Regions from separate parts of the Variovorax sp. 160MFSha2.1 genome, predicted to be linked through region 1. Evidence: predicted binding sites of a transcription regulator. Region 1 holds the regulator's gene; each other region holds the start of a gene.
What was found. The regulator LexA, encoded in region 1, represses DNA repair genes until DNA is damaged. The targets are predictions, from matches to a motif close to ACTGTATNNNNATACAGT.
Positions count from the first base shown of each region.

Region 1 (9,390 bases):
AGAGGGGCGGTTCTGCTTTCAGCCCAGCAATTCGAGCATCAGGGCGATGCGGGCCTTCGCGGGCGTCAGCGAGCCCGCATCGCGAAGCGGATCCCCCGCCTTCGGCAGGATGCGCCCGTTCGAGCAGCGGGTGGCTCGGAGCACCTCGATGCCGGCGTCCCGGGCCTTGAGCGCGGCAGCTTCCAGCGCATGGTGCAAGGTGCCGTTGCCGGTGGTGGCAAGCACCAGTCCGCGCAGAGGATCCACTCCGCCCGCCTGAAGCAGCGCCTCGATCACCGCACCGCTGGCACCGGCGTGGCTCATCACGATCTCCACGCGCGGCCACTGCACCTCGGTAGCACCGAAGAGCTTCACTACCGGCAGCGTTCCGCCTTGCGGCCACGACCGGACAAGGCGTACCTCGCCCTCCTCCACATAGCCCACGGGGCCCGCATCGCCCGAAGCAAAGGCGTCCAGCCGATAGGTATGGACCTTCTGGATGTCGACGCCGGCATGGATCGCCCCCGCGCACACCACGGTGACTCCGTGCGCACCCCGTGAGGCGGCGACGCTGATCGCATCACGAACGTTCTGCGGACCGTCCGGCGACAGCGCAGTGGCTGGGCGCATCGCGCAGGTCAGCACGACGGGCTTGGACGGCACCAGCACAGAATGCAGGAAGAACGCGGTTTCCTCGATCGTGTCGGTGCCGTGCGTGATCACCACACCCGCCACATCGGCCTGCGCCAGCCAGTGCGCGCAGCGCCGGGCCAACTGCTGCCAGATGGCGAAGGACATGTCCTTGCTGTCGACCTGAGCCACCTGCTCGGCCTCCAGCATCACGCCGTCGGGTGCCTCGATGCCACCCAGCAGGTCGGCCACGCCCACCTGCGCGGCGGTGTAGCCGATGTTGTCGCCGCTGCTGGCGGCCCGGCCCGCGATGGTGCCGCCGGTGCCCAGAACCACCACGCGGCGCGGCAGTTCGGGCGAAGAGGAATTGACCATGGCTTGTCAACTTCTAAAAACTGGTTAAAAATACAGGCACTGGATATCCAACCAGTGCCGCAAGGAACCACACATGCAGTTCGCCGTGAAGCTTACAGCCCGCCAGCAGCAGATCCTGGACCTCATCCAGAGCGCCATCGCACGCACCGGTGCGCCACCCACGCGCGCCGAAATCGCCAATGAACTCGGATTCAAATCGGCCAATGCCGCCGAAGAGCACCTGCAGGCACTGGCGCGCAAGGGCGTCATCGAGCTGGTCAGCGGCACCTCGCGTGGCATCCGCCTCAAGGGCGACGCGCTGCGCTCGCTCAACGAAACGCGCCATCGCGAGGGTGGACAGTTCTCCCTCTCGCTGCCCGGCATGGCCCAGCTGGCGCTGCCGCTCATCGGCCGTGTCGCAGCCGGCTCGCCAATCCTGGCTCAAGAGCACGTCGACCAGACCTTCTACGTCGAGAACACGCTGTTCCAGCGCCAGCCCGACTACCTGCTCAAGGTGCGCGGCATGTCGATGCGCGACGCCGGCATCATGGACGGCGACCTGCTCGCGGTGCAGGCCACCAAGGAAGCACGCAACGGCCAGATCGTTGTCGCGCGCCTGGGCGACGAAGTGACCGTCAAGCGCCTGAAGCGCAACAAACAGGTCATCGAGCTGCACGCCGAGAACCCCGATTACCCGACCATCATCGTGCAGCCCGGCGAGCCTTTCGAAATCGAAGGCCTCGCGGTCGGCCTCATCCGCAACACCATGCTGATGTAGGCCGCGGCGGCCTGCTTTCCAGAGCAACAGCACCCCATCCGGCAGCGACAGGTGGCGGGCGTATGGCGAAGCTTCTTCGCCATCACCCTGTCGCGGCCGATTCAAGAAATCCTGCCTGTGTTCAACCTCATACTTTTTTGGAGTTCACATGGGAATCGCCCTCCTCGCCATCGCCGACATCTGGATGCCGCTGCAATCGCTGGCCAACCGGCTGATGCCGGCACGCCGCCCCTCCCATCGCAGGGATCATCTCGATTCCGCAGAGTCCTCCGCTGGACTGCGCTACGTGGCCGTGCGCCCCGCCTGTGCAGCCCGCACCGGCGGCACCGCCCCTTCTGAAAAAGCCGCTGCGGCACGCCCGCTGCGCGTGGTCCGCGTGGTCGACGGCAAGGGCCAGCAGCGCAACAGCAACCGGGTGCTGATCTCCGGCCGCATGGCCGACGTCTGCGCCGAACTCGACCGCCTGGCCGCTCTGGAAGCCGCCGAAACCATGGCTGCGGCCCCTCGCTCGACGCGTCTGCATTGAACCTGCACTGAGCCCGGCATCGGGTCCTGTACGGGGCCCGAACCGCTCTACAAGCGGCTGCAGGGCGGGTATCCAAACGTTCGCCGGCGCGACATTCCAATGCTGCGAGGCACAATGGCACGCCATGAACATTGTGATCCTCGACGATTACCAGGACGCCGTACGCAAGCTGCGCTGCGCTTCCAAGCTGGACGCATACGCGGCCAAGGTCTATACCAACACGGTCAAAGGCATTGGGCAGTTGTCGGTCCGACTCAAGGACGCCGACGTGATCGTGCTGATCCGCGAACGCACCCAGATCTCGCGCCAGCTCATCGAGAAGCTACCCAAGCTCAAGCTCATTTCCCAGACCGGGCGCGTCGCCGGACACATCGACGTCGCGGCCTGCACCGAGCGCGGCGTGGCCGTGGCAGAGGGTTCCGGCTCTCCCCAGGCGCCCGCCGAGCTCACCTGGGCGCTCATCATGGCCGCCATGCGCCGGCTGCCGCAGTACATCAGCAACCTCAAGCACGGAGCTTGGCAGCAGTCCGGGCTCAAGTCGGCCTCGATGCCGCCCAACTTCGGCATCGGCTCCGTACTCAAGGGCAAGACTCTGTGCATCTGGGGCTACGGGCGCATCGGCCAGCTGGTGGCGCGCTACGGGCAGGCCTTCGGCATGCAGGTCGTGATCTGGGGCCGTGAAGCCAGCTGCGCCAAGGCGCGCTCCGACGGCTTCCAGGTGGCCCAGAACCGCCATGAGTTCTTCGCCGCGGCCGACGTGCTGTCGGTGCACCTGCGGCTCAACGAAGAGACCAACGGCCTCATCACCCTCGAGGACCTCTCGCGCATGAAGCCGACCGCCCTGTTCGTGAACACCTCGCGCGCGGAGCTGGTCGAGGCCGATGCCCTGCTCGCGGCCCTCAACCGCGGCCGCCCCGGGCTGGCGGCCGTCGACGTGTTCGAGAGCGAACCGCCGCTGCAGGGCCACGCGCTGCTGCGCCTCGAGAACTGCATCTGCACGCCGCACATCGGCTACGTCGAGCAGGAAAGCTACGAGAGCTACTTCGGCCAGGCCTTCGACAACGTCGTGAGCTACATCAACGGCAACCCCACGAACATCGTGAATCCCGGCGCGCTGCAGGTCCGTCGGTGAGCCAGCCGGCGCCACGGAGGGCGCTCTGTGCGCTGCTTGCCGGCAATTTCGTGATCGGAACGGGCGTGATGGTCGTGCCCGGCACGCTCAACGAGATCAGCGCCTCGCTCTCGGTCACGGCCGCCACGGCGGGGCAGCTCATCACTGCCGCCGCGGCGGTCATGTGCGTAGGCGCACCGTTGCTGGCCGCCGCAGTGGCCGGATGGGACCGCCGCCAGCTTCTCGCCCTCACCCTCCTCTGGTACGCCATCGGCCACGTTCTCTGCGCGCTCATGCCCACCTTCGGCACCCTGCTGCCGGTGCGCATGCTCACGGTGATCGCGCCCGCGATCTTCACGCCCCAGGCCGCCGCCTGTGCCGGCCTGCTTGTGCCGCCGGAGCATCGCGGGCGGGCCGTGACCTTCGTCTTTCTCGGCTGGTCGATGGCCTCTGTGCTGGGCCTGCCCATCGGCGCGCTGATCGGCGGGCACCTGGGCTGGCGCATGGCTTTTGCGGCGATTGCGGCGCTCAGTGTCGCGAGCGCGACATCGGTGTGGCTCACCTTGCCCAACGGCATCCGCCCCGCCGCGCTGACGGCCGCCGCATGGTCGCGCGTGCTGCGCAGCCCGGTGCTGATGGGCATTGTCTCGGTCACGGCGCTGCAGGGCGCGGGCCAGTTCGTGCTGTTCAGCTATTTCGGCCCGATCCTCAAGCAGAGCTTCGGCGCCGACGCCACCACGCTGAGCGTGATGTGGGCGCTGTTCGGTGCCTGCGGGCTGGTCGGCAACATGGTGGTCAGCCGCTTCATCGACCGCGTGGGCGCCGGGCGCATGGTGCTCGTCACCACGGTGCTGATCGCCTCCAGCCTGCTGCTGTGGCCGCTGGCCTCCACGCTGGCGTGGCTGGCGGTGGTGCTCGTTCCCTGGGGACTGGGCTGCTTCGCGACCAACTCGGCGCAGCAGGCCCGCCTGGTGGGCCTGGCGCCCGCGCTGGCGCCGGGCTCGGTGGCGCTCAACAGTTCCGGCATCTACACCGGGCAAGCCGTGGGCGCAGCGCTGGGTGGCTGGCTGCTCGCCAACGATGCGGGCGCATGGATGAGCTGGGTCGGCCTCGGCCTGCTGATGGTCGCCATCTCGCTGAGCGTGGCCATCGACCGCAGCCGTCGTGCGCCCTGAAAGCGCGCCCCCGCGTAAAACCCGTCACGCCCCGCCCGCGCGGGGCTGCAAAATCGAAGACTTCGACAGCAGTGTCGATGCGTACGGCACCTGTGTCGACGCCTGCCCCGCAGGTCCGGATACCACCCAACCAGTGAAAATCTCCAGCAAATGACAGTGAACTACTCCCGAATCGGCGTCGTCGGCGCCGGCGCCATGGGTCGCGGCATCGCGCAGATCGCGGCGCAGGCAGGCAGCGACGTGCTGCTGCTCGACAGCTTTGCGGGCGCCGCCGAGCGCGGGCGCGAAGCCCTCAGTGCCCAATGGAACAAGCTGCACGAGAAGAACAAGATCGACGCCGCCATGCGCGACGCGTACATCGCCCGCGTAAAGGCTGTCGATTCAATCCAGGCGCTGGCCGGCTGCGACCTGATCGTCGAAGCCATCGTCGAAGACCTGGAAGTCAAGCGCAAGCTCTTCAGCGAGCTCGAAGGCGTGGTGGCGGAGACTGCCACGCTGGTCACCAACACCTCATCCCTCTCGGTGACGGCCATCGCAGCCGGCCTGAAGCATCCGGCGCGCGTCGCGGGCTTCCACTTCTTCAACCCGGTGCCGTTGATGAAGGTGGTCGAGGTGGTCGCGGGCTTCAAGACCGCACCCGAAGTCTGCAAGCAGCTCGCCGGCTACGCCACGCAGATGGGCCACAGCGCAGTGCAGGCGCAGGACACGCCCGGCTTCATCGTCAACCATGCAGGCCGCGGCTACGGCACCGAGGCGCTGCGCATCGTCGGTGAAGGCGTGGCCGATTTCGCAACCGTCGACCGCATCCTCAAGGACCAGGCCGGCTTCCGCCTCGGCCCCTTCGAGCTGCTGGACCTGACGGCGCTCGACGTGTCGCACCCGGTGATGGAGTCGATCTATCACCAGTACTTCGAGGAGCCGCGCTTCCGCCCCAGCGTGATCACCGCGCAGCGCCTTGCCGCCGGCGCGCTGGGCCGCAAGACCGGTGAAGGCTTCTACCGCTACGACGACGGCGTGATGCAGCAGGTGCCCGAGGCGCCCGCGCCGGTGGTCGAAGGCACGCCTTCGGTGTGGGTGTCGCCGCGCGCGGCACGCCGTGCCGAGCTGCTGCGCCTGGTGAACACGCTGGGTGCGCAGATCGACAGCGGCGCCACCGCCGCGCCGCATTCGCTGATCCTGGTGGCGCCGCTGGGCTTCGACGTGACGACGGTGGCCGCGGTCGAGCGCCTGGACGCCACGCGCACCGTCGGCATCGACATGCTGATCGACGACGCGGCCACCAAGCGCCGCGTGCTCGCCACCAACCCGGCCACGCGCCGAGACATCCGCGATGCAGCGCACGCGCTCTTCGCACGCGACGGCAAGGCCGTGAGCGTGATCCGCGACAGCGGCGGCTTCGTCACGCAGCGCGTGATCGGCACCATCGTCAACATCGCCGCCGACATGTGCCAGCAGCGCGTGTGCACGCCGGCCGACCTCGAGACCGCCGTGCAGCTGGGCCTGGGCTATCCGCGCGGCCCGCTGGCCATGGGCAACCTCTACGGACCGACCAACATGCTCGAGGTGCTGTTCAACCTGCAGACGGTGTATGGCGACCCGCGCTATCGCCCGAGCCCATGGCTGCGCCGCCGCGGCGCGCTGGGCCTGAGCCTGCTGCACGAGGAAGAATGATCACGAAATGAACGAGGAGCACGGAAGCGAGCCATGAGCACCGCAGAACTCAAGAGCACGAGCGAGGGCAGCACCATGGTGCTGACGATCTCCAACCCGAGCCAGCGCAACGCGCTGGGCCCCGACATCTACGCAGCGGGCATCGAGGCGCTCAACGGCGCCGAGAACAGCGCGGAGATCCGCAGCGTGGTCATCGTGGGCGAAGGCTCATGGTTCTGCGCCGGCGGCTCGCTGCAGCGGCTGCTGGCCAACCGGCAGCTCGACCGCTCGGTTCAGGCCGAGAGCATCGAGGGCCTGCACAACTGGATCGATTCGATCCGCACCTTTCCCAAGCCGGTCATCGCCGCCGTCGAGGGCGCGGCTGCCGGCGCGGGCTTCTCGCTCGCGCTGGCCTGCGACTTCGTGGTGTCGGCGCGCGATGCGGTCTTCGCAGCCTCCTACAGCAACGTGGCGCTGTCGCCCGACGGCGGCCTGAGCTGGCACCTGGGCCGGCAGCTGCCGCGCCAGCTTGCGAGCGAATGGTTGATGAACGGCGAGCGCATCGAGGCTTCGCGCCTGCATGCGCTGGGCCTCGTCAACGAGCTCACCGAAAGCGGCCAGGCCCTCGCGGGCGCGCTGGCGCTGGCGGGCCGGCTCAATGCGCGCGCACCGAACTCGCTGGCCAGCATCAAGGAGTTGCTGAGCGAGGCCCGGGGCGCCACGCTGGCATCGCAGCTCGCGCAGGAGCGAGACCATTTCGTGCGCAACCTGCACCACGCGAACGCAGGCATCGGCATCGCCGCGTTCCTCGAGAAGAAACCGCCGCAGTACGAATAGCCGAGTAACCGAGCAACGCCGCATAGCGTCGCTCCCGTGACACCCACCAGCCTTCCAGTCGCCGAGAGGACAGACCAATGGACGACCCCATTCTTACCATCGAAGAACGTGAAGCGATCAACAGTGGTCGCTGGTTTTCTTCCCTTTCTCCATCGCTGCGGCACGACATCCTCCGATGCGCCTTCGTCAAACGCTACAAGGACGGCGACCTGATCGCTGCCCGCGGCGATCCGCCCGAACACTGGATCGCCTGCGCCAAGGGCGCGGTGCGGGTGAGTTCGACGGCCGTCTCGGGCAAGCAGGTGACGCTGACCTACGTGGAGCCGGGCATCTGGTTCGGCGACGTGGCGATGTTCGACGGGGACCGGCGCACGCACGACACCTACTCGCATGGCGACACCACGATCCTGTGCGTGGCACGCGCCGACTTCCAGAAGATCCTGGCCTCGCACGTGGAGCTGTACGAGGCGCTGATGCGGCTGCAGGCGCGGCGCATCCGCACGCTCTTCGGGCTGGTGGAAGACCTCAACACCCTGCCGCTGCGCGCGCGGCTGGCCAAGCAGCTCATCCACCTGGTGCGCAGCTACGGCGTGCCCAACCTGGAAGACGGCAGCCAGATGCGCATCGGCTTGCAGCTCGCGCAGGAAGAACTGGCGCAGCTGCTGGGTGCGTCGCGCCAGCGGGTCAACCAGGAGCTCAAGACCATGGAGCGCGAGGGCACCATCCGCATCGAGCCGGGCGGCCTCGTGGTGCTCGACCGCTCGGCGCTGATGCGCGTCTCGGAAGCTGAAAGCTAGAGCGACAAATACAAGCAGAACAACAACCACAGGCAGACAAACATACCGACATGAGCCAGGACTTCTCCTCCTTCATCGGCACCCGTGCCGTCTCGCAACAGCACGCCTTCGACGTCGACGCGCTCGCGGCCTGGCTCGGGAAGAACCTCGACGGTTTCAAGGGCCCGCTGACGGTCGAGATGTTCAAGGGCGGCCAGTCGAACCCGACCTACAAGCTGGTCACGCCCACGCAGAGCTACGTGATGCGCGCCAAGCCGGGCCCGGTCGCGAAGCTGCTGCCCTCGGCCCACGCGGTGGAGCGCGAGTACAAGGTGATGAGCGGCCTGGCGGGCACCGATGTGCCCGTGCCGCGCATGTACTGCCTGTGCGAGGACGATAGCGTCATCGGCCGCGCCTTCTACGTCATGGAGTTCATGCAGGGACGCGTGCTGTGGGACCAGTCGCTGCCCGGCATGAGCAATGCCGAGCGCGCCGCCCACTACGACGAGATGAACCGCGTGATCGCCGCGCTGCACACCGTCGACTTCGCCGCCCGCGGCCTGGCCGACTACGGCAAGCCCGGCAACTACTTCGAGCGCCAGATCGGCCGCTGGAGCAAGCAGTACAAGGCATCGGCCGACGGCGCGGGCGAGCTCTCGCAGCCCATCGAGGCCATGGAGCGGCTGATCGACTGGCTGCCCGCGCACATGCCCGCGAGCGCGCGCGACGAGAGCAAGGTGTCGATCGTCCATGGCGACTATCGCCTCGACAACGTGATGTTCCATGCCACCGAGCCGCGCATCATCGCGGTGCTCGACTGGGAACTGTCGACGCTCGGCCACCCGCTGGCCGACTTCAGCTACCACTGCATGTCGTGGCACATGCCCCCGACCACCGGGCGCGGCATCGGCGGCGTCGACGTCGCCTCGCTGGGCATTCCCACCGAGAGCGAATACATCCGCCGCTACTGCGAGCGCACCCGCATCAGCACGCCCGAGGCGCTGGCGCCGGACTGGAACTTCTACCAGGCCTACAACCTGTTCCGCATGGCCGCGATCCTGCAAGGCATTGCCAAGCGGGTCGAGGCCGGCACCGCGTCGAGCGAGCAAGCCGTGGCTTCGGCCCGCGGCGCCCGCCCCATGGCCGACATGGCCTGGCAGTTTGCCCAAAAGGCATAAGCCGCCCCACCCCACCAGGAGAGACAAAGATGGACTTCGAATACTCGGCCAAGACCAAGGACCTGCAAAAGCGCGTGCAGGCATTCATGGACGACCACATCTATCCGGCCGAAGCCGAGTACGCCGCCGAGCTGGCCGCGAACACCGCCGCCGGCAAGCGCTGGACGGCGCTCAAGACGGTCGAGAAGCTCAAGGAGAAGGCCAAGGCGCAGGGCCTGTGGAACCTGTTCCTGCCGGTCGACAGCGCTGCCGCCTCGGGCTATGACGGCGCGGGCCTGACCAACCAGGAATACGCACCGCTGGCCGAGATCATGGGTCGCGTGCCATGGGCTTCGGAAGCCTTCAACTGCTCGGCGCCCGACACGGGCAACATGGAGACCATCGCCCGCTACGGCT
Region 1 is NZ_CP157624.1:3,653,666-3,663,055, forward strand. Features, by position in the region: gene ABL838_RS16515 (asparaginase) at 19-984, opposite strand; gene lexA (transcriptional repressor LexA) at 1,058-1,741, shown strand; gene ABL838_RS16525 (hypothetical protein) at 1,890-2,267, shown strand; gene ABL838_RS16530 (D-2-hydroxyacid dehydrogenase family protein) at 2,392-3,399, shown strand; gene ABL838_RS16535 (MFS transporter) at 3,396-4,553, shown strand; gene ABL838_RS16540 (3-hydroxyacyl-CoA dehydrogenase) at 4,704-6,224, shown strand; gene ABL838_RS16545 (oxepin-CoA hydrolase, alternative type) at 6,258-7,040, shown strand; gene ABL838_RS16550 (Crp/Fnr family transcriptional regulator) at 7,118-7,837, shown strand; gene ABL838_RS16555 (phosphotransferase) at 7,888-8,994, shown strand; gene ABL838_RS16560 (acyl-CoA dehydrogenase family protein) at 9,024-9,390, shown strand, end outside.

Region 2 (9,390 bases), 2.6 Mb from region 1:
CTGGTCGCCGGGCTGTTCGCCGACGAGCATGTGATGCGCGCCGGCCGGGCCCTCGCCGCACACGGCCTGGGTGGCGAGCGCGCCGATCGGGCAGGCGCGGCAGCCGTGCGCCGCGGCGCGCAGCGCGTCCAGGTCGGCGGGCGCCGCGCCTTCGGCCGGGCGCGGATGCATCAGCAGCGGCGGGCGGATGCGGCGCGCGGGCGTGGCCGGCGCTTCGATCATCGACTGGCTGCGCGCCTCGGCCGCATCGGCCAGCGGCTGGATCAGCGCGGCCTCGGGCAGGTTGTGCCAGTAGCGGCGCGGCATCTCGCGCCGCATCGTCGCGAGCTTGAGCCGCGCGGGGTTGAAGATGTTCTCGTAGTAGGTGAGCCAGAGCTGCTCGCCCTCGTCGGGCGCGGGCTTCTGGCGGCGGTCCGCGCCCTCGCGGAACGACAGCGCCTGCCCGTCCCATTCCACGCACCGCCGCGGCGTGAGGATGGCCCAGCGCATCTGCGCGAAGCGGCGCGCGAAGAAAGGCGCGTTGGCCTCGACGATGCGGTGCTCGGGCTCGAACCACGCGACGTGGCGCTCGGCGCCCTGCGCGTCCACGACGCGGGTGAAGCGCACGAAGGCGCGCATCTTGTGGATGTCGCGGCGCACCGAGCGGGCCATGAGCTGCGCCTGCATCATGTCGGCGTCCAGCGGGTCGTGGCGCAGCGCCGACTCGTGCACCAGGCGCCACAGCAGGCGGTAGAGCAAGGCCAGGCGCTGCGCGTCGCGGTGCAGGATCACGTCGGCGCACAGTTCGACGAAGGATGCGGGCACGGCCTGCCGGGCTACCGCTGGTTGCACCCGCGCGGGCGGCAGGTCCGGCGCTTCGCCGAACAGATCGTTGCCACCTTCGCTCCATTCGACCTGCTCCGGCGGCACGCCGGCAGCCAGCAGCCGCCGCGCATGGCCGCGGAAGGCATCGAGATCGACCGGGTCTTCGAGACACACGCGCATGCCGATGCCAGGCTTGCCGCCCTCAGAACAGCGCCGCCTGCGCCGGCTCTGCCGCCGCGGCAGCAGAGCCGGACATCGCCATCGCGTTGGCCGCCGGCCGGTGCCCGTCCGCCACCACGAAGGGCAGCACCTTGCGCGCCGGCACGTGCAGGCGCCGCAGGTCGTCGGCACGCACCCGTCGAACGCGCCGCGCCTGCAGCAGCCGCTCCACGGCCTTCACCCCGAGGCCGGGCACGCGCAGCAGCATCTCGCGCGGGGCGTGGTTCAGGTCGACCGGAAAGCGCTCCGCATGCGCCAGCGCCCAGGCCAGCTTGGGATCGACGTCCAGCCGCAGCAGGCCGTCGGGCGACGCCACGATCTCCTGGTGCTCGAAGCCGTAGAAGCGCATGAGCCAGTCGGCCTGGTAGAGCCGGTGCTCGCGCATCAGCGGCGGCGCGGCCAGCGGCAGCGCGCGGGCCGCGTCGGGAATGGGGCTGAAGGCCGAGTAGTACACGCGCCGCAGCTTGTAGGCGCCGTAGAGCGTGGCGCTGGAGGCCAGGATGTGCCGGTCGTCGGTGGCGTCGGCGCCCACGATCATCTGCGTGCTCTGGCCGGCGGGCGCGAAGGGCGGCGGCTTCGCGGCGGCCGGCGCGGCGCCCGGCAGAGCGCGGATCGGCAACACGCGGCGCGCCTCCTCGCGGGTGTCGTCGATGCGAAGCCGCAGCCGCGCCATCGAGCGGCGGATGGCGCTCTCGTCCTTCTCCGGAGCCAGCGCGCGCAGGCCCTCGGCGGTGGGCAGTTCGACGTTGATGCTGAGCCGGTCGGCATAGCGGCCGGCGCGCGCCAGCAGTTCGTCGCTGGCGTCGGGAATGGTCTTGAGGTGGATGTAGCCGCGGAAGTCGTGCTCCTCGCGCAGCTGGCGCGCGACCTCGACCACCTGCTCCATCGTGTGGTCGGGCGACTTGACGATGCCGCTGGACAGGAACAGGCCCTCGATGCAATTGCGCCGGTAGAAGTCGAGCGTGAGCTGCACCACCTCCTCGACCCGGAAGCGCGCCCGCGGCACGTTGCTCGATGCGCGGTTCACGCAGTAGAGGCAGTCGTACTGGCAGTGGTTGGTCAGCAGCACCTTCAGCAGCGAGATGCAGCGGCCGTCGGGCGCATAGCTGTGGCAGATGCCGGCGCCCTCGGTGGAGCCGATGCCGCGCCCGCCGAGCGAGTCGCGCGGCTGGGAGCCGCTCGACGCGCAGGAAGCGTCGTACTTGGCGGCGTCGGCCAGGATGGCGAGTTTGCGCTGGATTTCCATGGGATCGGTCGAATACTGTATGAATATACAGTTTTAAGCTGATTGTGTCCTGCCCCTGGCGTGCGGTTTTCCGGCCGCGCGACGCCGGCGATGGCTGGTTTTTCAGCCGCCGATTTGCGGGAAAACCGCAGGTCTTCCGAAAAAACTCCAATGGAATCAGTCACTTGGGTTTGACGGCCTGCGTGGCACATGCGTTGCTATCCATGCGGCACACCCGACAGAGGATGGAGACACGCCAATGACCGACCTGCCCGCACTCGCCGCCGCGCCGCCACCGCCGGCCGGCCTCCCACTCACCGCCTCGCACTGACGCGCCGCGCGTCGCGCTTCGATCCGGCCCGCGCCGGGTCGCGCCGCCGCATGGCCGTGCCGGCCGGGGGGAGCCGCTTTTCCCCCATCGCTTGTTCAACCAGAACCACAACGGAGACAGAGAAGATGATCAGAACCCAGAAGAAGAGCACCCGCCTTCGCCCGACCCCCGTGCGCATCGGCACGCTGCTGGCCGTGCTGGCGCTCACCGCCTGCGGCGGCGGCAGCGGCGGAGGTGGAGGCGGCTTCAGCTTCATTCCGCCCGCTGCCGGCGGAGGTGGAGGCGGCTTCAGCTTCATTCCGCCCGCTGCCGGCGGAGGCGGAGGCGGAGGAGGCGGTGGCGGCGCCACGCCCACCGACCCGTCCGGCCCCGGCAACCCGCCGCCGGTCGATGCCACGGTGCGCATCGGCGTGTTGTCCTCGTCGCCGCAGCTGGTGACCGGCGACGACGCGCTGGTCGAGCTGGAGCTGCTGCGCGAGAAGGCCGACGGCAGCCTCGCGGTGTCGGTCGACGGGCGCGACGTGACGGCGGCGTTCTCGCGCGACCCCGCCAGCGGCCGCCTGGTGGGCAAGGTCACGGGGCTCAAGCCGGGCTCCAACGAGCTGGTCGCGAGCTACGGCGGCTACAGCGCGAAGCTGCAGCTGACGGCCTACCCGATCACCGGCCCGGTGATCTCCGGCCCGCACGAGGAGCCCTTCGTGTGCGGCTACGCCACCTTCACCCGCATGGGCGGCCAGGTGCTCAAGCCGCTGGACGACGGCAAGTGCTCGGTGGAGACGCGCGTCGACTACTACTACCGCACCACCGCCGGCAGCAACGTGCGCTTCGTGCCGGAATCGATCACCGCCTACCCGGCCAACATGGCCTGGCTCACCATCAACGGCAAGCAGGTGCCCTACGTGGTGCGGCTCGAAAGCGGCACCATCAACCGCGGGCTGTACCAGTCGGCGATCCTGCACGACGTGCTCAACGAGCCCGCGCCCTCGCCCACCTCGCGCCCGGCCGGCTGGAACGGCACGCTGCTCTACCCGCTGGGTGGCGGCTGCCAGGGCGGATGGTTCCAGCAGGGCAACGACTTCGCCACGCTGATCAACCCGACCTACCAGAGCCGCGGCTTCGCCGTGACCACCTCCACGCTCAACGTCTTCGGCACCAACTGCAACGACCAGCTTTCCTCGGAGACCATCGCGATGGTGAAGGAGCGCTTCATCGAGAACTTCGGCGTGCCGGCCCACACCATCGGCACCGGCGGCTCGGGCGGCTCCTACCAGAGCCACCAGACCAGCGACAACTACCCCGGCCTGTTCGACGGCGTGGTGGTGAGCCAGGTGTTCGCCGACGTCACCTCCTCCACCATCTTCAAGCTGCACGACTCGCGCGTGCTCAACAACTACTTCAACGACCCTGCCACCGCGGCGCTGGCCTACACCACGGCCGAGAAGCAGGCGATCTCGGGCTACCTGCAGATCGGCAACATCCCCAACATGAGCAACAGCGCGGGTCGCCTGGATCCCACTGTTTCGTTCCCCGCGGGCGTGCCCGCCGAGCAGCGCTACAACGCGCTGACCAACCCCACGGGCGCGCGCGCGACGGTGTTCGACCACACGGTGAACGTCTACGGCAAGACCGAGGCCGAGGGCTTCGCGCTGCGCCCGATCGACAACGTGGGCATCCAGTACGGCCTGAACGCGCTCAACGAGGGCAAGCTCGGCATCGAGAAGTTCCTCGACCTGAACGAGCGCGTGGGCGGCGTCGACCGCGACATGAAGCGCACCGCCGCGCGCACCGTGGGCGACATCGACGCGCTGCGCCGGGCCTACCAGTCGGGCCGCATCGTCAACGGCGCGGGCGGGCTGGCCTCCACCGCCATCATCGACCTGCGCGACTACAACGACGGCGCCACCGGCGGCGACATCCACACCAAGATCCACTCGTTCTCGATGCGCGAGCGCCTGCGCCGCGCCAACGGCAACATCGACAACCACGTGATGTGGACCATGGGCGGCGGCAGCGCGGCCGCCTTCGACGAGATGGTGAAGTGGCTCACCGCGGTGAAGGCCGACACCTCCGATCGCACCAAGGCACAGAAGATCGCCGCCAACCGCCCGGCCGACCTGCAGGACGCCTGCTGGAACGCGGGCCTGAAGTACACCGAGGAGCAGACCGCCTTCGGCACCGGCGCGTGCAACACCTTCTACCCGGCCGGCACCACGCCGCGCATGGCAGCGGGCGGCCCGCTCACCGACGACATCGCCAAGTGCCAGCTGAAGCCGCTGAACCCGTCGGACTACAGCGTGAGCTTCAACCCCACGCAATGGGCACGCCTGAACGCAGCCTTCCCCGACGGCGTGTGCGACTGGACCAAGCCCGGCGTCGGCCAGCAGCCGCTCGCCGGCACCTGGCTGTCGTTCGGGCCGTCGCCCGTGAACCTGCTGTTCGACATCACGAAGAAGCTGATGTCGAGCTTCCTGTAAGCCAAGCCGCGGGCGGCCTGCACGCGCGACCGCACATGCAGGCCCGCCCGCCTTTTCCCCTGGAGTGAACCTTGAAAGCATCCATGAAGAAGACCCCTGTGTCCGCCGTCCACCTCGCACTGGGCCTGGCCCTCGGCCTGGCCGCCGCCACCGGCGCGCACGCGCAAGACTTTCCCGCGGGCAAGCCCATCACCATCGTCGTACCCTTCGCGGCCGGCGGCCCCACCGACCGGGTGGCGCGCGACCTGGCCGAGGCCATGCGCAAGCCGCTGGACGGCACCAGCATCGTGATCGACAACGCCGCCGGTGCCGGCAGCACCATCGGCAACGCCAAGGTGGCGCGCGCCCGGCCCGACGGCTACACGCTGCTGCTCACCCACGTGGGCATGGCCACCACGCCGGTGCTCTACCGCAAGCTGCCTTACGACTACGAGACCGACTTCGAATACCTGGGCATGATCAACGACGTGCCCATGACCGTCATCGGCAAGCCCCAGCTGGAGGCCGGCAGCTTCAAGGAACTGCGCGAGTGGATCGCGAAGAACCCCGGCAAGACCAACCTCGGCAACGCGGGCATCGGCTCGGCCTCGCACCTGTGCGGGCTGCTGCTGCAAAGCGAGCTCAAGGCCGAGATGACCACCGTGCCCTACAAGGGCACCGCCCCCGCCATCGCCGACCTGCTCGGCGGGCAGATCGACCTGCTGTGCGACCAGACCACCAACACCACTTCGCAGATCGAGGCCAGGAAGGTCAAGGCCTACGGCGTGACCACGCTCAAGCGGCTGGGCACGCCCGCGCTGAAGGACCTGCCCACGCTGGACGAGTCGGGGCTGAAGAACTTCCAGGTGACCATCTGGCACGGCCTCTACGCGCCCAAGGGCACGCCCGCGCCGGTGCTCAAGAAGCTCAACGACGCGCTCAAGGTCGCGCTGAAGGACCCCGACTTCATCAGGAAGGAGGAAGGCCTGGGCGCGGTGGTGGTGGCCGACCGGCGCGTCGAGCCGGCCGAGCACAGGAAGTTCGTGCAGCAGGAGGTGGCGCGCTTCGGCCCGGTCATCAAGGCCGCCGGCGTGTACGCCGACTGAGGCACGCGCATGGTGCGACGCATGGGCGACAGCGAGGGTAATTCCGCCTCGGCGCGGCAGGGAGTGCTGCATACCATCAGGGCCCTTTGCTGCCCGACGGCGGACTCCCGCTTCCCGCTCCCGTGTCGTCACTGCTCCTATCGGCCGGCCGCGCCGTGCTGAAGCTTTCCGCGCCTTACCGGGCCGGCTTTGCCGGATCGCCCGACGACCTGCGCGACAAGGCCGTGCTGGCGCGCTTCCACGGCGACGCCCCCACCCTCGCGGCCGGGGCGCCGCCTCTCGCGCGCTGGCGCCTGTGGGCCGCCGTCTGCGTGTGGCTGTGCCTCATCGCGGCCGGCGGCGCGCTGGCCTACCTGCTGGGCGAGCGCGCGGGCATCCGCTCGCTGCAGCAGGGCACGCTGCACCGGCTCGACATCTACGCCACCAGCCTGCGCAGCGAGCTCAGCCGCTACGAATACCTGCCGCAGGTGGTGTCGCTGAGCCCCGACGTGCTCGACCTGCTGCGCAAGCCGCGCGACGCCGGCCAGCAGCTGGACGCCAACGTCTACCTCGAGACCGTCAACGCGCACGCGCAGGCCTCGGCCATCTACGTGATGGACGAGACCGGCCTCACGCTGGCCGCCAGCAACTGGAACCAGCCGGGCAGCTTCGTGGACATGAACTTCTCCTACCGCCCCTACTTCCAGGACGCGCTGCGCGGCGTGCCGGGGCGCTTCTACGGCATCGGCACGGTCAGCCGCGAGCCGGGCTACTACTTCTCGTTCGGCATCATCGACGGCGCGCGCCGGCTGGGCGTGGCCACCGTGAAGGTCAACCTCGACAAGCTCGACGCAGCCTGGTCGCATTCGGCCGACCGTGTGTTCGCCATCGACGGCAACGGCGTGGTGTTCCTCTCCTCCGACCCCGGCTGGAAATTCCGCGCGCTGCGCCCGCTGTCGAGCGAGACGCTCCGGCAGCTCGCGCAGACGCGCCAGTACACAGAGGCCGGCGCGCTCACGCCCATCGACATGCGCGAGCACCGGCCGCTGTCGGGCGGCGAAGGCACCGTGGTGCAGCTGCGCGCGAACGAGGAGGCGCCGCAGCGCCCCGGCGCCACGCCCTTCGGCCCCGACTACCTGCTCGACAGCCGCCGGGTCGACGGCACCGACTGGAAGCTCATCATGCTGTCGGACATGAAGCCGGCGCACGCGCTCGCCCGCACCAGCGCGCTGGCCACGATGTTCGCGCTGGTGTTCCTCACGCTGCTGGTGATGTACCTGCAGCAGCGCCGGCGCATCGTGCACCAGCGGCTGGCCGCGCGCGAGGCGCTGCAGGGCGCCTACGACGAGCTGGAGCACAAGGTCGAGCTGCGCACCGAGGCGCTGAGCGAGGCCAACCAGCACCTGCAGACCGAGATCGCCGAGCGCAAGCGCGCCGAGGAGATGCTGAAGAACACGCTCGACGACCTGGTGCAGACCGGCAAGATGGCCGTGCTGGGCCAGATGTCGGCCGGCATCACGCACGAGCTCAACCAGCCGCTGGCCGCGTTGCGCACGCTGTCGGCCAATGCGGTGGTGTTCCTGGAGCGCGGGCAGTCCGAGCAGGTCGACCTGAACCTGCGCACCATCTGCGAGCTGACCGACCGCATGGGCCAGATCACCGCGCAGCTCAAGAAATTCGCGCGCCGCTCGGCGGTGGAACTGCAGTCGGTGGCGCTGGCCGACGTGATCGCCGATGCGCTCTTCCTGCTGGGCCAGCGCATCCGCCAGGAGCGCATCGAGCTCGAGCAGTTCATCGAGCCCGGGCTCTTCGCGCGCTGCGAGGGCAACCGGCTCGAGCAGGTGCTGGTGAACCTGCTGGTCAACGCCTTCGACGCGGTCGCGGCCGCCGGTGCCAGCCCGCGCCGCGTGCGCATCGCGGCGCGCCGCACCGCCGAGGGCGTTGCGGTGGAGGTGCACGACAACGGCACCGGCATCGCGCCCGAGGTGATGCCGCGCCTCTTCGAGCCCTTCTTCACCACCAAGGAACAGGGCCTGGGCCTGGGCCTGGGGCTGGCCATCTCGGCCGGCATCGTGCGCGACTTCGGCGGGCTGCTGCGCGCCGGCGAGGGCGAACTCGGCGGCGCGGCCTTCGTGGTCACGCTGCGCGATGGCGGCACACGCAATGCAGGGAACATTTCATGACTGAACACGAGCTCGAGGTTCTCTTCGTCGAGGACGACCCGGCCGTGCGGCTGGGCAGCACGCAGGCGCTGCAGCTGGCGGGCTTGCGCGTGACGGGCTTCGGCTCGGCCGAGCAGGTGCTGCCGCGCGTGGTGCCGGGCTTTGCCGGCGTGCTGGTCACCGACGTGAGGCTGCCCGGCATGGACGGGCTGGCGCTGCTGTCGCGCGCGCTGCAGATCGACCCGACGCTGCCCGTCATCCTCGTCACCGGCCACGGCGACATCACCATGGCGGTGCAGGCCATGCGCCTGGGCGCCTACGACTTCCTGGAGAAACCCTTCTCGCCCGACCAGCTCACCGAGGTGGTCCAGCGGGCGCTGGAGAAGCGCGCGCTGAGTCTCGAGGTCGACCAGCTGCGCCGCAAGCTCGCGGGCTACGAGTCGATCGAGGCGCGGCTGATCGGGCGTTCCTCGGCCATGCAGCGGCTGCGCCGGCTGGTGCTGGACGTGGCCAGCTCCGACGCCGACGTGCTGATCCTCGGCGAGACCGGCACCGGCAAGGAGCTGGTGGCGCGCTGCCTGCACGACTGCGGGCGCCGGCGCGAGGGCAACTTCGCGGCCATCAACTGCGGCGGCATGCCCGAGGCGCTGTTCGAGAGCGAGATGTTCGGCCACGAGGCCGGCGCCTTCACCGGCGCGGCGCGCAGGCGCATCGGCAAGATCGAGCATGCGCGCGGCGGCACGCTGTTCCTCGACGAGATCGAGACCATGCCGATGAACCTGCAGGTCAAGATGCTGCGCGCCCTGCAGGAGCGGCAGTTCGAGCGGCTGGGCTCCAACGAGCTGCGCCCGATGGACAGCCGCGTGGTCGCCGCCACCAAGGCCGACCTGCTGCAGGCCGCGCAGGCGCAGAAGTTCCGCGACGACCTCTACTACCGCCTGAGCGTGGTGGTGCTGCACCTGCCGCCGCTGCGCGAGCGGCGCGAGGACATTCCGCTGCTGTTCACCCACTTCGCGATGCAGGCGGCGCTGCGCCACGGACGCGAGCAGCCCGCCGTCGCGCCGCGCCACCTGCAGGCGCTGATGGCGCATGCCTGGCCCGGCAACGTGCG
Region 2 is NZ_CP157624.1:1,033,102-1,042,491, reverse strand. Features, by position in the region: gene ABL838_RS04455 (UdgX family uracil-DNA binding protein) at 1-984, opposite strand, end outside; gene ABL838_RS04450 (putative DNA modification/repair radical SAM protein) at 1,007-2,269, opposite strand; gene ABL838_RS04445 (DUF6351 family protein) at 2,705-5,053, shown strand; gene ABL838_RS04440 (tripartite tricarboxylate transporter substrate-binding protein) at 5,137-6,138, shown strand; gene ABL838_RS04435 (sensor histidine kinase) at 6,261-8,300, shown strand; gene ABL838_RS04430 (sigma-54-dependent transcriptional regulator) at 8,297-9,390, shown strand, end outside.
Region 2: ABL838_RS04450 (putative DNA modification/repair radical SAM protein) is a predicted target of LexA. The motif match lies at 2,284-2,301, and genes of this name have one in related genera.

Region 3 (9,390 bases), 930 kb from region 1:
CGAAGCGCTCCGACCGCACGGCTGCGCCCGCCGGCAGCACCTTCCACGACAGGGCCAGCACGCACAGCCCCAGCGGCACGTTGAGCATGAAGAGCACGCGCCAGCCCCACCACGACACGACGAAGCCGCCGGCCAGCGGGCCCACGACCTGCGCCAGCGCCGCGACCATGGCGAGCACGCCGAGCGCCAGCCCCATCCTGCGGCGGCCGAAGGCGTCTCCAACCAGCGCGCTGGCATTGGCCATGACGCCGGCCGCGCCCACCGCCTGGCAGATGCGTGCCGCCAGCATCAGCCCGGCGTCGGGCGCGAAGGCGCATGCCGCGCAGGCGGCCACGAAGAGGCACAGCCCCGCGAGGAAGAGCCTGCGCCGCCCCCACAGGTCTGCCAGCCGCCCGAAGCTGAGGATGCAGACGGTGCTGACCAGCATGTACGACAGCAGGATCCAGCTCGCCTGCGTGGGCGAAGCATGCAGGCTGCGCGCCACTGCCGGCAGCGCGACGTTGAGCGCGCTGAGGTTGAGAAAGCACAGCAACGCCCCGGCGCTGGCGGCTGCGAGCACCGCCCAGCCAGCCCTGTCGTCCGCCCCCTCGCTGCCCTCACTGCCGGTAGTCACTTGCGTTCAGTCTTCGCTCTTGAAGCCCGAGGCCTCGACGATGGGGCGCCAGTACGCGCGGTCCGAGGCCATGATCCGCTTCACTTCCGCGCCGGGCAGCCCCGTGGGCTCGAGGCCCATGCGGTCGACCTGCCCGCGCACCTGCGGGCTGCGCATCGCGGAGAGAAAGGCCGACTCCAGCTTCGCGACCACGTCCTTCGGCGTGCCGGCAGGCACGAACGCAGCGTAGGCGGCATTGGCGCGGTCGAAGGCGTCGTAGCCCGACTCCTTGATCGTCGGAACATCGGGCAGCCAGCTCAGCCGTTTCGTGCCCGCCACGCCCAGGATGCGCAGCTTGCCCGCGCGATGCAGTTCGAGCTGGCTGGCCAGCGCGTCGGCACCCAGCGGCACGTGGTCGCCGACGATGTCGGTGGCCAGCGGCGCGCCGCCCCGGTAGGTGACGGGCGTGAGCGGCACGCCGATGGCCTTCGACAGCTGCAGCAGGCTGAAATGCAGGCCGCCGCCGAGGTTGGTGAGGCCGACGCTGCCGCCGGAAGGGTTCTTGCGCACCCATGCGACGTATTCCGCGAGCGTTTTGAACGGCTGGTTCGCGCCCGCGGAGATCACGCTGGGCACGTTCGCCAGGTGCGCGAGGGGAACGAAGTCCTTGTCGACGTCGTAGTTCAGCCGCGCGTAGGTCATCGGAAAGAGCACGAAGGGCGGCGTGGCCCCGAGCAGGATGGTTCGGCCGTCGGGCTTCGCAGCCTTCACCGCCTCGATGGAGATGCGGGTGGAAGCGCCGGGGCGGTTCTCCACCAGCACGGGCTCCTTCAGCGTGGTGCGCAGGTCCTCGGCCAGCGAACGCGCGAGGCTGTCGAGCGCGCCGCCCGGCGGAAAGCCGATGATCAGCCGGATGGGCGTGGCGCTGTCGGCATGCGCGGCCGCGCCGGCCAGGGCGATCGAGGCGCCCAGCAGAAGTGTCTTGAGGAACGAGGCCATGGTGGGAGTACCTGCGGAGTTGGGAACGGGTGGAGGGCCGGCTCAGAAGGCCAGCACGGGCAATGCGTTCGCCGGCCTGTGCGCGGCCTCGAAGCCGGCCGCGGCCTGCAGCAGCTGCTGGTCTTCGCGGAAGCGGCCGACCAGTTGCATGCCGATGGGCAGGCCGTCGCGTCCGGCGCCGCAGGGCAGGCTGATGGCGGGATGGCCCGTGAGGTTGAAAGGCATCGTCCACGGGAACCAGTTCGGCCTCAGGTCGGCATAGGACTGGCCGTCGATCTCGATGCTTCCGAACAGGTCCTGGTCGATAGGCAGCGCCGTGCGCGAAAGGGTCGGCGTGAAGATGAAGTCGTGCGTCTCCAGCTGGGCCTGCACCCGGCGAAAGAGCGCGGTCCTGGCGAACATGGCCTGCTGGAAGGCGACGCCGTCGACGTGCTGCGCCAGCGCGAGCTGCTGCAGCAGCGAGGGGCTGAGCTTCTCGCCGTGCGCCTCGGCCAGCGGAGCGAAGCGGCCACGCCAGCTGGTGTGGTTGATCACGCGCCACACCGGCTCGACGTCATAGCCCTCGTCGGGCATCTCCTCCAGTTGCGCCCCCATCGAGCGCAGCGTGGCGAGCGCGGCCTCGAAGGCGGCGGCGACGTCGGCGGAGATCGGCCGCCCTTCCAGCGTCGCACGGTACAGGACGCGCTTTCCGCGCAGGTCGGAGGCGGGCCGCAGCGCGTCGAAGTAAGGCTGCGCGGGCACGCCCAGCGACCACGGGTCGCAGCCGTGCGCGCCGGTCATGGCCTGCAGCATGAGCGCGGTGTCGGCCACGTCGCGCGTGGTGGGCGTCACGTAGGTGTAGTTGCCGAAGGCGTCCTGCACCTGGCTGTGCGGCACCACGCCCAGGCTCTGCTTCAGGCCCACAACGCCGTTGCAGGCGGCGGGAATGCGGGTGGAGCCGCCGCCGTCGGTGGCGATGGCCAGGGGCGCGACGCCCGCCGCCATGGAGGCGGCCGCACCTCCGCTGGAGCCGCCGCTGGTGCGCGTGGCGTCCCATGCGTTGCGGGTGCTGCCGAAGAGGGGCGCATCGGTCATGCACTTGGCACCGAACTCGGACGAGGTGGTCTTGCCGATCAGGATGCCGCCGGCCTGGCGAATGCGCGCCACGGCCAGCGCGTCCTGCGCGGGAACATGGTCGCGGTGCAGCACCGAGCCGTAGGTGGTCCTGACGTCCGCGGTATCGACGATGTCCTTCGCCGTGAAGGGCAGGCCGTGCAGCAGGCCCTGCGCCGCGCCCTTCATCAGGGCCGCCTCCGCCTTCCTGGCCTCTTCCATGGCCTGCTCGTGGCATAGGGTGACGAAGCAGTTCAGCAGCGGCTGCACCGCATCTGCGCGGCGCAGCACCTCGGCGACGATCTCCACCGGCGAGAGCTTGCGTTGCGCGACGAGGGAGCGCAGTGTCACGGCGGACATTTCGCAGATCTCGGACTTCGGAAGACGGGGATACTTTTGCATGCGCAAATGATTGATGCGCCCCCGAAGCCAGTCCAATACTGTTTTCTCGAAAAGGCATATGACCAGCGTATGGCAGCACCAGACTTCAGAACGCTCCGCTACTTCGTGGCCGTTGCCGAGGAACGCAGCGTGGGCAAGGCCGCACGGCGGCTCAACATGGCACAGCCACCGCTGTCGGTGCACATCAGGAACCTGGAAGCCTCGGTGGGAACGCCCCTGTTCCAGCGCACGGCGCGCGGCATGGAGATCACCGATGCCGGCAATGCGCTCTTCAGGCGCGCGAAGGAAGCCCTGCTGCTGGCCAACGAGGGCTTCGACGCCGCGCGGGCCATAGGCTCGGGCAGCAGGGGCCGGCTCACTGTCGGAACCATGGTGGTGCTCTCTTACCTGGTGCTGCCCCGCCTGGAGAACGCGCTGCGCGCGAAGCTGCCCGACGTGGAGATCCAGTACGTGGAGCTCAACGCGGTGAACAACATCTCGGCCATCGCCGATTCCGACGTGTCGGTGGCGATCTGCATTCCGCCCATCGCGCAGGCCGGCATCTCGGTCGAGCGCATCGGCACCCAGCCGCTGATGCTGGCGGTGCGCGCGGATTCGCCGCTGGCGCGCATGGCCAGCGTTCCGCTGCAGCGGCTCGAGGGCGTGCCGCTCATCGGGCTGCCGGTGCCCGAGGGCGATCTCGACAAGTCGGTGGTGGCCTCGATGCTGCGGCGGCACGGCGTCGGCATGCCCGTCGCGCAGCGGGTCGAGACCATGGTGTCGGCGCTGGCGCTGGTGCTCGCGGGCAAGGGCGTGGCCATCCTGCCCGCATGCGCGCGGATCGGCCGGCCGCCGGGCGTGGTGTTCAGGCCGCTGCGCAACGTCGACGCGAAGATGGAGATCGCCGCCTGCTGGCGCAGCGACTGGGACAGCCCGCTGATCCAGCCCTTCCTGGCGTGCGCGCGGGCCTCCGTGCGACAGGCGGCCTAGCTAGGGCCTGTTCACACTATTTCCGGGGTCGCGAAGGGCAGCCAGGGCGGGCCAATCAAGGCGCGTGACGACGCGTGTGCATGCGCACACGCTAGGAACGCAACGCCGAGTGGCCCGCCCTGGCTGCCCTTCCCGCAGGGTTGGTGCTCCAAGGGGCCGTCTGCGGCGTTGCCCGCGCTTGCAAGGCTTCAGCCTTGCTGCGCACGGGCGCCTTGCAGCCAGCCCCTTGGAGCACCAACGCGACCCCGGAAATAGTGTGAACAGGCCCTAGAACAGGCTGCCCTGCCCCGCCGCGCCCGGCGGGCGGAACGCGGAAATTTCGAGCGGAATGCGTTCGCGGTTGTAGCCCAGGCGGTTCGTCGCCTTCTGGAAACGCTGGTGGATCAGGTCGGCCCACAGGCCCGAGCCCTTCATTCGCGTGGCGAAGTCGGCGTCGTAGTCCTTGCCGCCGCGCATTTCGTGGATGCGCGCCATGATGCGGTCGGCGCGCTGGGGGTAGTGCAGCGCCAGCCACTCCTTGAAGAGCGGAGCCACTTCCCACGGCAACCGCACCACCGTGTAGAAGGCGCTGCGCGCGCCGGCCTCCCATGCGGCTTCGAGCACCTGTTCCATGTCTTCGGTCACGAAGGGGATCTGCGGCGCCACGCTCACGCCCACCGGCACGCCGGCCTCGGTGAGCGTGCGGATGGTGCGCAGCCGCCGGTGCGGCGCCGCGGCGCGGGGCTCCAGCTTGCGGGCGAGGTCGCCGTCGAGCGTGGTCACGGTGATGTACACGGCCGCCAGGTGGTCGGCGGCCATGGGCGCGATCAGGTCGAGATCGCGCTCGATGGCGCTCGACTTGGTGACCAGCGCGAAGGGGTGGCGCGCCTCGCCCAGCAGTTCGATCACCGAGCGCGTCAGCCGCAGCTCGCGCTCGATGGGCTGGTAGCAGTCGGTGGCGGTGCCGATGGCGATGTAGCTGGGCCGGTAGCTGCGGCGCCCGAGTTCGGCGCGCAGCACCTCGGCGATGTTGCGCTTGGCGATCAGCTTGGTCTCGAAGTCGAGGCCGGGCGACAGGTTGAGGTAGCTGTGCGTGGGCCGCGCAAAGCAGTAGATGCAGCCGTGCTCGCAGCCCCGGTAGGGGTTGAGGGAGCGGTCGAAGTAGATGTCGGGCGAGTCGTTCTCGTTGAGGGCCGACTTCACGTCCTCGAAGCGCACCTCGGTGGCCAGGGGCTGCAGCGTCTCGGCCTCGGCCGCGCCTTCTTCCAGCGTGCCCCAGCCGTCGTCGAAGGCGTTGCGCTCGTCCTTGGAAAAGCGGTGTGCGATGTGCGTGGCCGCGCCGCGGCCCTTGATGGCGTGGATGGGAATGAAGGCGGCTGGCATGGTCGGCGACTCCTTGGTAACTCGATTTACTGTTTATTTATACAGTATTCCACCGATTCACCGTCATTGCCGATTTTTTAATTTCTTTCTTGACAGAAATTTCGGGAATCCTAAACTCGGAGCCATGGAACTCACCGACATCCAACGCAAGTTCGTCCTGCACTGGGGCGAAATGGGCTCGCTGTGGGGCGTCAACCGCACCGTCTCGCAGATCCACGCCCTGCTCTTCGCCTACGGCAAGCCCATGAACGCCGAGGAGCTGTGCGACACGCTCGGCGTGGCCCGCTCCAACATCAGCAACAGCCTGAAGGAACTGCAGGCCTGGAACCTGGTCCGCATCACCCACACGCTGGGCGACCGGCGCGACTACTTCGAAACCAGCGTCGACGTGTGGGAGCTGTTCCGCACCGTGGTGCGCGAGCGCAAGGAACGCGAGTTCGACCCCACGGTGCGCGTGCTGCGCGAGCTGGTGTCCAGCCCCGACTTCCAGAAGGAGCCCGCCGACGCGCAGGACCGCATCCGCTCCACGATGGAGCTCATGGAAAAGCTCGCCACCTGGGCCGACGAGATGCTGCGGCTGTCGCCCGGCACGCTCGACAAGGTGATGACGCTGGGTGCCAGCGTGCAGAAGTTCGTTCGCGGCGATTCGTCGCAAGGCGGCAAGGGTGGCAAGGGCGAAGACCCGGACGCGCACCACGCCAGCCTGCCCATGATCTGAGTCTCTTTTTTTGCCCAACAATTTCTGTTTTGACAGAAATATCGAGAACGAAGAACGCCATGAGCCATACCGTGACACCCACCTATCCGCTCACGATCTATTTCGATGCAAGCTGCGCGATCTGCTCTGCCGAAATGGGCGCCCTCAAGGCACGCGACGCTGCCGGCCGGCTTCAGCTGGTCGACTGCTCGCCCATCGGCTTCACCGGCGGCCCGGCACCGCGCGAGGCGCTGATGGCGGCCATCCACGTCTCCAGCGCCGACGGCAAGGTGCACGTCGGCGTGCCGGCCATCCGCATCTGCCGCGCGGCGGTGGGCCTGTCCAGCGGCGGCCTGCTGCTCGACCTGCCGCTGGTCGCGCCGCTGGCCGATCGCGCCTATGCGCTTCTGGCACGCAACCGCTACCGCATTCCGCGCTGGCTGGCCGCCAGGCTGGCGGGACGCGTCGCCCCTTCATGCGATGACGGCAACTGCCGCATCTGAAGAAGAAACAACCACACGGGGAACCCACCATGCCCACCGTCTTCCAGCCCGACTTCCGCATGCCGCGCGGAACTGTCGAGCACACCGGCGCCCCCATCACCGCCGAGGACACGCAGGACTACTTCACCGAGGTCGCGACCGACTACAGCGCCTGGAGCCCCAGCTACAACATGCACTTCGGCTTCTGGCGCGTGGGGCTGAACCCGCTGCGGCGCGAGGGCATGCTGGTCGAGATGAACCGCGTGGTCGGCCGTGCGCTGCGCCTCGACGATGCACCCCGCCGCTGCGTGATCGACATGGGCTGCGGCGCCGGCGCCACCGCGCGCACGCTGGTTGGCGACCACGCATCGCTCTATGCCATCACCGTGACCAACGTAGCCGTGCAGAACCGCATCGCCGCGAAGCTCGACGCCGCCGCGGGCGTGGCGGACCGCATGGCGCACATCGATGCCGACTACACCCGCACCGGCCTGCCCGCCGCGCAGGCCGATGGCGCGTGGGCTGTAGAAAGCGCCTGCTATGCCGGCGGCACCGACAAGGCCGACTTCATCCGCGAGGCCGCGCGGCTGCTCAAGCCCGGTGCGCGCCTCGCGGTGGTCGACGGCTTCCTGCTGCGCCGCAACCCTGGCCGGCTCGCAAGCTGGCTGCACCGCCTGTGGGCCGACAGCTGGGCCGTGCCCACGCTGGCCGTGCGCGAAGACTTCGTCGCCGCGCTGCACGCGCACGGCTTCGAAGACGTCGAAGTGAAGTCGTTGCGCTGGCGCGTCGCGCCCAGCGCGCTGCACATCCCGGTGCTGGCCACCCGCTTCACGCTGGCCGAGCTCTGGAAGGCGCGCGGCAGGCTCAGCCCGTGGCGGCGCAAGCACATCGTGGCCAGCTACTGCGCCCTGGCGCTGGGCATGTTCTGGCGCGACTTCGACTACTGCATGGTCACCGCCACGCGCCGCGCCGACTGAGCGCGACACGAATACAGACAGAAAGAGGAGAAGAGGCTTTTCATGCAAAACGATCCCGAAGAAAGCAGGCTCGCCGAGCTGGCACCCGTCGAACCGCAAAATGAAGAAGCACAGCCCAAACCCGTTCGCGGCATGCCCTTCGGCTGGTTCTGGCCGATGGCCATCGGCGCCGCGGTCGCGCTGGTGCTGCGCCTGTTCTTCAGCAGCGCCCCCGGCAAGCCCTACTCGGCCATGCTGGCTTCCTTCGTCTACTTCGTTCCCGCGGTGTGCGGCGCGGTCACGGTGTACATGGCCGAGCGCATCGAGCGGCGCAGCTGGGGCTACTACATTTGGGCGCCGTGGGTGGCGACCTCGCTCTTCGTCGGCGGCACGCTGCTGGTGTTCATCGAGGGGCTGATCTGCGCCATCGTCATCGTGCCGCTGTTCGCCACCATGGGCAGCGTGGGCGGGCTGGCGATGGGCATCGTGTGCCGCGTCACCAACTGGCCGAAGCAGGCCGTCTACAGCTTCGCGATGCTGCCGCTGGTGCTCGGAGCCATCGAGCCCCAGCTGCCCAACCCCGACCAGTTCTCAAGCACCTCGCGCACGCTCTTCATCGCCGCGCCAGCCGAACGCGTGTGGCACGAGCTCAACGCCGCGAGCGACATCCGCCCCGCCGAGGTCGGCGACGCATGGGCCTACCGCATCGGCGTGCCGATGCCGGTGTCGGGCGTGACCGTCGACACGCCCGAGGGCCGCGTACGCCAGGTGCAGTGGCAGAAGAACGTGCACTTCGAGGAGGTCATCACCGAATGGGAGCCCAACCGCCTGCTGAAGTGGCGCTTCCGCTTCTCGCCCGACTCCTTCCCGGCCGGCGCGCTCGACGACCACGTGATGATCGGCGGCCAGTACTTCGACCTGCGCGACGCCACCTACACGCTGACGCCGCGCGACGGCGGCACCGAGCTGCGCGTGGCGGTGTCCTGGCGGCTGAGCACCAGCTTCAACTGGTATGCCGACCGTGTCATGCACCTGCTGCTGAACGATGCCTCGGAGAACATCCTGCGCTTCTACAAGGCGCGCAGCGAAGCCACGGCAACCGCAGTCGCTGCAAGATGACAACGATGCAACCCGTCTTCCAGCAGGCGCTCGGCCCGGCCTGGGACCGGCTGGGCGAGGTCATCCGCCGCCACTACACGATGAGGCCGTTCTCCGACGACTACGTCTGCGTGCGCGGCACCATGGACGAGGTCTGGCACGCGCCCTGGGCCGCGCTGCTGATGCCCTTCGGGCGGCTGTTCGGCGCGCTGGTGCCGCACCAGGGCAAGGAGGTACCCATCGAGGTGCACTACCGCTGCCGCCCCGACAACGCCACACTCTATTGGGACCGCGTTTTCCACTTCCCCGGCAGGCCGCCCTTCCACTTCCACTCGCACATGGAGCACGACGCGGCCCATGGCAGCGAGGTGACCGAGTACGTGCGCTTCGGCATCGGCATGCGCCTCGCGGTGAGCGCGGAAGAAGGCGCGGTGGTGTTCCGCGACCTGGGCTACGTCTGGCGCATCGCGGGGCTGCGCATTCCGCTGCCGCTCGGCCTGTTCATGGGCACGGCCTATGTGGAGGAACGGCCCGACCCGGCCGACGCCGAGCGCTTCACCATGAAGATGCTGCTGCGCCACCGCTGGTTCGGCGACGTGTTCCGCTACAGCGGGCGCTTCCACCTCGGCCCGCGAACAGGATCACAATGAGCGCACCATGCCTCGCCGCCCAGAAAACCTCTACGCCCAGTACCACGCCCACGTCTATTTCGGCCCCGACACGCTCGCGCAGGCCAAGGCC
Region 3 is NZ_CP157624.1:4,588,120-4,597,509, forward strand. Features, by position in the region: gene ABL838_RS20925 (MFS transporter) at 1-613, opposite strand, end outside; gene ABL838_RS20930 (tripartite tricarboxylate transporter substrate-binding protein) at 620-1,591, opposite strand; gene ABL838_RS20935 (amidase) at 1,634-3,043, opposite strand; gene ABL838_RS20940 (LysR family transcriptional regulator) at 3,155-4,054, shown strand; gene ABL838_RS20945 (PA0069 family radical SAM protein) at 4,322-5,416, opposite strand; gene ABL838_RS20950 (GbsR/MarR family transcriptional regulator) at 5,541-6,134, shown strand; gene ABL838_RS20955 (thiol-disulfide oxidoreductase DCC family protein) at 6,194-6,616, shown strand; gene ABL838_RS20960 (SAM-dependent methyltransferase) at 6,646-7,572, shown strand; gene ABL838_RS20965 (SRPBCC family protein) at 7,615-8,670, shown strand; gene ABL838_RS20970 (DUF4166 domain-containing protein) at 8,676-9,299, shown strand; gene ABL838_RS20975 (DOPA 4,5-dioxygenase family protein) at 9,307-9,390, shown strand, end outside.
Region 3: ABL838_RS20945 (PA0069 family radical SAM protein) is a predicted target of LexA. The motif match lies at 5,445-5,462, and genes of this name have one in related genera.